3 regions of the Rhizobium sp. BK112 genome follow, and region 2 is predicted to be linked to each of the others. Evidence: riboswitches for the same ligand, from Rfam matches in the RefSeq annotation. Region 2 holds a riboswitch; each other region holds the start of a gene.
What was found. A riboswitch is a leader RNA that binds a small molecule or an ion and turns the genes downstream of it on or off. The one in region 2 is predicted to bind cobalamin.
Positions count from the first base shown of each region.

Region 1 (2,195 bases), on a different contig from region 2:
CTTCCAGCAACCACACAAAAAAAGACGGCGGTGGCAAACGCCGTCGACACGAGTGGTATGGTTCTGCTGCTTGTCATGGCCGCCCGAAAAGTTCAGGGCGCCGGCAAGCGGCGCCCTTCGATGCGTTCAGTGAAATGCCGTTGCCGGCCGGCCGCGTTGCCCGTCCTTAACGGCAAGCCGCTTTTCCGCCAGCACTCCGAAGGCAAGGCCCAAGGTTGTCCAGAGGATCACATGCATGCCGAGCGAAGTCGTGCGGAACCGCCAGAGGACCATCGCCGAGAAGTTCTCCGGCACCTCGTTGATCGGCGGCAGCAGATAGAGCACGACGCCGATGAAGACGAGATAAGCGATTCCGGCGATGATCGCGCCATTCCAGAGACCGAAACGCCCCGCGAGGCGGCGCGACAGCGCCACCGCGGCAATCAGCGCGGCGAGCGAGACGACGATCATCAGGAAGAACAGTTCGGTCCTGACGCCGATCGTATCGGGATTGCCGACCGCCGGCGGGTTGGCCGGATACTTGATACCGGGAACGAGGACGATCGCCACGAAGGCGGCAATGGCGATGACGGCCGAGGTGCCGCGCGCCGAAAGGCTGCTGAAACGGCCGTGCACGAAAGCGAAGGCGAGAGCGAAGAGCCCGCCAACGGCAACGCTGTAGGCCATGACGCCGGTGAAAAGGCCGAGACCGGCCTGCGTGGCGCGGCTGACGATTTCAGGTTCGGCAGCTTCACCGGCCGCCTGGGCACTCGCCTCCTCGAAGGCGATCGCCGCATCGACCAGCGGCTCGCCGAAGATATGCGCAAAAGCGAAAACGAGGATGCCAGCAATCAGGCCCGCGAGCATGCCGCGAAGCAGAAGATTTCCAACCATGTCAGGAACTCCCCTAAAGCATGTCGCGCAAAAGTGTGCAGCGATTTTGCGATAACGACATGCGAAAACAAAGACCTAAAGTGAGGCGCGAATCTGAAAGATCGCGACGCGCTTTAGTGGCAGGGAAAGCCGAGGAGATGACGGCCGTCATGCACGAATTCGTGCACATACATCCCGTTGAACAGCGCCATCGCGCCTTCCTCGGTGCCGACAAAATAGAGAACGATGAGCATCAGCAGGCCACCGAAGATCGCCCATGGCAGGATCTCTCCCAGGGGGATCGGCGCCGGTGCCGCGACGGGCGCAAAAGTGGTGTCAGACATGTATTCCTCCGGGAATGACGCGTTCAGTCGAAAGAGTGCTTGTGCAGTAGGGTCTGACTTCCAGCGCGAAGAGCTTTCGACACGCTGGTCACAGTGGCGCGACCGCGCCGGATTTCCACCGGCTTCCAAACCCGCAACAGCACGGTTATATCTGCACGCCGAAGAGACTGTCAACGAAACTTCACAAGCCGGCCAAGGGCCGTCCTGCGCCGCTACAGCCGCACTCCGGGAGATCAGAACGACCGTGAATACGCGCCTCACCTGGATCTGCCACGGCGCGACGATGGCGAGCCGCAAGGCCCTGTTCCCGCTCGACGAACCGCTGGAAGGCAAGGCGGCGGAAGAAGCCGACAGGATGGCCGCCCTGCCCCGCGCCGATCGCGTTGCCACGAGCCCCGCTTTGCGCGCCCGCCAGACTGTTGACGCGCTCCGCCTCCAAGCCCGGATCGATCCGGCGCTTCGCGACTGCGACCATGGCCGCTGGGCCGGCAGATCGATCGCCGCGATAGAGGCGGAAGAGCCTGAGAGCCTCATGGCCTGGATGAGCGATCCGGAAGCGGCCCCGCATGGCGGCGAGAGCCTTCTTGATTTGAGAACACGCGTCGCCGACTGGATGGAGAGCGAATCCGCCCTCGGCGGCCATGTGATCGCCGTCAGTCACGCAGCCGTCATCCGGGCGGCGGTCGCCCATGTGCTTCAGGCGCCGCTCTCCTCTTTCTGGCTGAGCGACATCGAGCCGCTCGCCGTCATTCGCATGACCAGCAATGGACGACGCTGGTCTCTGCGCTTCCAGCATTAGAGCGCCGTGCGTCCTTTCGGACGCACAAGGACGCTCGGACACTTTCAATCCTCGCATCGCGCTGTCCGAAAATCGATTCCGATTTTCGGACCGATGCTTTAGCGAGTCCTGATCATATCCAGCCTTACACAAGCAAATCGCGTCATCTCTGTTGAACCCGGTTTCGCGGGGACTACTTCCTTATCCCAAGGAGATGGAAG
Region 1 covers NZ_JACHYZ010000007.1:24,152-26,346, forward strand. The annotation lists gene FHT75_RS19660 (hypothetical protein) at 1-77, opposite strand, end outside; gene FHT75_RS19665 (CbtA family protein) at 127-873, opposite strand; gene FHT75_RS19670 (CbtB domain-containing protein) at 987-1,196, opposite strand; adenosylcobalamin (AdoCbl) riboswitch at 1,210-1,352, opposite strand; gene FHT75_RS19675 (histidine phosphatase family protein) at 1,441-1,995, shown strand.
Region 1: it holds a riboswitch for cobalamin, as region 2 does, so the genes downstream of both, FHT75_RS19670 (CbtB domain-containing protein) here and bluB (5,6-dimethylbenzimidazole synthase) in region 2, are expected to answer to the same signal.

Region 2 (2,195 bases):
GGAGCAGGCGATGCGCACCGATACCTTCATTCCGCTCGGCGGCGGTGAAGAGGTCGATCCGCGCTACGGCCTGCCGCGGGCCGAAATGCTCTCGCCGGTCAGCACCATGTGCGTGCGCACCTGCGACGGCGGCTTCTTCCCGATCAGCTCGAACGCCACTTCGGTCGATTTCGGCCGCGACGCCCAGACGTGCGCCAAGATGTGCCCGGGTATCGAGACCGAGCTGTTCTATCGTGACGTGACGAGCACCGAAGCCTCGAACATGATCTCGGTCGCAACGGGCACGCCCTACAGCGCCATGAAAAACGCCTTTGCCTACAAGAACCGCACGCCGGGGGAAAAGTCCTCCTGCGCCTGCAATCTCACCGCCTACTACGATGAGATGCGCGGCAAGCAGCCGTCAAGCGAACCGCCGCAACAAGGTTCGATCACCACCATCCGCACCAATCCCACGGCGAAGGATGCTGCCGCAGCCCCACCGCAACCATCCGTCCCGGAGCGCCCCTACGATCCCGTGCAGAACAAGGTCCGCCAGGTCGGCCCGCAATTCCTTGCCGGTGATCAAGGCTCGATAGACCTCGCCAATCCGGCAACGCCGGGGCCGCAGCCTCAACAGCAGTGATTGCTACGGGTCGTTGCGTCCCCACCCGTCATGGAAGACGAGCTCTTGGAGCGGCAGACGCTGCCGCCAGCCTTTGACGGACAGTTCCGGCTCGTCATAAAGCAGATCGACGAAACCGGCACAGAGCCAAGCGACCACCTCGATATGCTCGGGTATGCCGAGAATGCTTTTCAGATCGCCTTCGCGAAAAATGCTGACCCAGCCGATGCCGACCCCTTCCGCCCGCGCCGCAAGCCAGAGATTCTGGATGGCGCAGACTGTGGAATAGCTATCCATCCTGGGATTGTGGGTGCGCCCCAGCACCACGCTGCCGCTGCGGGTGGGGTCGCAGGTCACGCCTATGCCGAGCGGTGCCTCGGTGATGCCTTCGAGCTTGAGGGAGCGGTATGCCTGCCGCCGCTCGCCGGTAAACATCAGCGCCGCCTCCTCATTGGCCTTCACAAAGGCGTCCTGGACGCGCGCCCGGACCGCGGCACTTTTCACCAGAATGAAATTCCACGGCTGCATGAAGCCGACGGAGGGCGCATGATGGGCGGCCGTCAGCAGCCGCTCCACGACATCGTCAGGCAAGGGATCGGGCAGGAACTGGCTGCGAACGTCGCGCCGCGTCTTGATCGCGTGATAGACGGCCTCGCGCTCGGCCAAGGAAAAACCGGACGCCGCCGAAAGGGCATCCTCATCAAAGGGTCGCATCGTCAAATCCCCAACAACGCAACCGCCCGCCGTCCGCGCGGATCGGTCAATCTTGCCAGGCCGGTCTTCTGACTCGGCGTCATCCGTCTGCCGCAGCCTTCCCGGCGAGAAGCCAGTGGCGAGATGAAGCGGCAAGCGTCGGCCTTACAGCGTTGGGCACGTTCCGGCCTTGCACCGGATTCCCGATTCTCCCGCGTTGATGGCGGGCACCTGACGGCGCATCTATTTCAGGAAAGCGCGGCGACGGCAAGCCGGCCCGAGGACGCAGTCGGGAACCACGTTGAGCCACGCACCCTCCCGCGTCGGTTTGAAGCGGCTCGACAAGCTCCTTCATCCATAGTTTCTATGGCCTTATCACCACCGAAGGCGTATGGACGATACAGTCCCTCGCAGCATCCCGGTTGCCCGTGCCCCGCCTCACGCCCATGATCCTTGCGGTCGCCCTGTTCATGGAACAGATGGATTCGACCGTGATCGCCACCAGCCTGCCGGCGATCGCAGCCGATATCGGCACCTCGCCGATCGCGCTCAAGCTCGCCGTTACCAGCTATCTCGTGGCACTGGCGATCTTCATCCCGATCAGCGGCTGGATGTCCGATCGGTTCGGTGCGCGCAACATCTTCCGCATGGCGATCTTCGTCTTCATGATCGGCTCGGTCGCCTGCGCTTTCTCCAACTCGATCACGGCCTTTGTCATCTCGCGGCTGATCCAGGGCGCCGGCGGCTCGATGATGACGCCTGTCAGCCGCTTGCTTTTGGTCCGGGGAACGCCGCGCCACGAACTCGTCGACGCCATGGCCTGGCTCACCATTCCCGCCTTGATCGGCCCGATCATGGGGCCGCCGATCGGCGGTTTCCTCACCACCTATCTCACCTGGCA
Region 2 covers NZ_JACHYZ010000009.1:206,839-209,033, reverse strand. The annotation lists gene FHT75_RS23940 (DUF2865 domain-containing protein) at 1-622, shown strand, start outside; gene bluB (5,6-dimethylbenzimidazole synthase) at 626-1,315, opposite strand; cobalamin riboswitch at 1,356-1,544, opposite strand; gene FHT75_RS23930 (MFS transporter) at 1,741-2,195, shown strand, end outside.

Region 3 (2,195 bases), on a different contig from region 2:
ACAGGCGACAACAAGCGGACGGCGGCAGCGGTGGCCGGCATGCTCGGCATCGACTGGCTCGGGGAGATGATGCCTGAGGACAAGCAGCGTGTTGTCGGCGAATTGAAGCGCCAGGGCTTCATCGTCGCCAAGGTCGGCGACGGCATCAACGATGCTCCGGCGCTGGCCGCTGCCGATATCGGCATCGCCATGGGCGGCGGCACCGATGTGGCGCTGGAGACCGCGGATGCCGCCGTGCTGCACGGACGCGTCGGCGACGTGGCGCGGATGATCGAACTTTCCAAACGCACGATGGGCAACATCCAGCAGAACATCAGCATCGCGCTGGGGCTGAAGGCGGTGTTCCTGGTGACGACGATCATGGGCATTACCGGGCTCTGGCCGGCGATCCTCGCCGATACCGGCGCCACTGTGCTGGTGACGATCAACGCGCTGCGGCTGCTTCGGATAAAGATATAAGCATTCCCCGACTTCATCCTCCGGCGCCCGTCACCGGCGGGATGTCCCATCGACGATTCGGGCCTGATCTCGAATCGAAATCTTTGGACCGGTCATAGGTCGGCTCCCCTCGTGGGGCTTCTCCACAGCCTGCTGTCTTTAAGCTTTGGTTATCCATGTTCTTCACAGGAATGTAGCGATTTCAAACCTGTCGTAACGCAACGCACAAACCATCCGTTGACGCGAATTTGGATTGGCGTACTATATCTAGTGTTCGAGGTTCCATCGATTCGTAAGGATCGATGGCTAAGACGGGAATTCGGTGCGCTTCGCCATCATGGCGCGGCAATGCCGGAGCTGCCCCCGCAACTGTAAGCGGTGAGCAACTGTCCGATTTCAGGTCACTGGAGCATGATGCTCCGGGAAGGCTGGGGCAGGGTGCATCGACCCGTGAGCCAGGAGACCTGCCTCGAACAAAACGTCCACGGGCGGGGTGTCCGGAAGGTCGCGTTTGCATGGCTGCGGGGATCTCCGCATCGCGTTTCGCAGGCCCGAACCTCCGCCCCTGAAACCTTCGCATTGAGCCACTTCGGGGTGAAGTCATGTCAGTATCTCAATTCAGGCTGCCACCCGCGCAATATAAAGGGCACGTCGCGCCCGGCGGCTGAACGAGCCGCATAGCTGCAAAATACAGAGCCTTTTCGACGGATATCGAGAGATTTCCGATCGATGTCCTGCGTCCCAATCGCGTCGTCACGAGGAATACTATGACCATTACCGTCTACAGCAAGCCTGCCTGCGTCCAGTGCACTGCCACCTACCGCGCCCTCGACCGTCTGGGTGTCGATTATGACATCGTCGATATCTCGCAGGATGCCGAAGCGCTCGATCGGGTCCGCAGCCTCGGCTACATGCAGGCGCCTGTCGTCATCGCCGGCGAGCAGCACTGGGCGGGCTTCCGCCCCGACATGATCAGCGCGCTCTCCTGAGTGAGGACAAGCGGTGGGGTTGATCGTCTATTATTCCAGCCGATCCGAAAATACCCATCGGTTCGTCGCCAAGCTCGGACTGCGCGCGGCGCGCATTCCGACCGGTGGCGTTGACGCGTTCCATATCCACGAACCCTTCGTGCTTGTTGTGCCGACTTATAGCGGCGACGGCGGCAAGGGTGCCGTTCCCAAGCAGGTGATTCGTTTCTTGAACGATGCGGAAAACCGAGGACACATCCGCGGCGTGATTGCCGCGGGCAACAGCAATTTCGGCGAGACATACGGGCTCGCCGGCGACGTGGTCTCGCGGAAATGCCTGGTGCCGTACCTCTACAGGTTCGAGCTCATGGGCACGGAAGACGACGTCGCCAACGTCAAACACGGGATGGAACGATTTTGGACACGGGAACAACTCTGACGCGGGATGCGGGCGCAAAACCGCATAACACTTTTGCTCATCCCGCAGGCCAACGCCCTTTGAAAGCGGCGGAAACGCTCGACTATCACGCGCTGAACGCCATGCTGAACCTCTATGACGAGGATGGGCGGATCCAGCTCGACAAGGATCGTTTGGCGGCCAAGCAGTATTTCCTGCAGCATGTGAACCAGAACACGGTGTTCTTTCACAATCTGAGGGAAAAGCTCGATTACCTCGTGACCGAGGGTTATTACGAGCAGGAGGTTCTCGACCAGTATTCCTTCAATTTCGTGCGAGACCTGTTCGACCAGGCCTATGCCAGGAAATTCCGTTTCCCGACCTTCCTCGGC
Region 3 covers NZ_JACHYZ010000027.1:20,949-23,143, forward strand. The annotation lists gene FHT75_RS34900 (heavy metal translocating P-type ATPase) at 1-459, shown strand, start outside; cobalamin riboswitch at 699-925, shown strand; gene nrdH (glutaredoxin-like protein NrdH) at 1,206-1,427, shown strand; gene nrdI (class Ib ribonucleoside-diphosphate reductase assembly flavoprotein NrdI) at 1,441-1,845, shown strand; gene nrdE (class 1b ribonucleoside-diphosphate reductase subunit alpha) at 1,824-2,195, shown strand, end outside.
Region 3: it holds a riboswitch for cobalamin, as region 2 does, so the genes downstream of both, nrdH (glutaredoxin-like protein NrdH) here and bluB (5,6-dimethylbenzimidazole synthase) in region 2, are expected to answer to the same signal.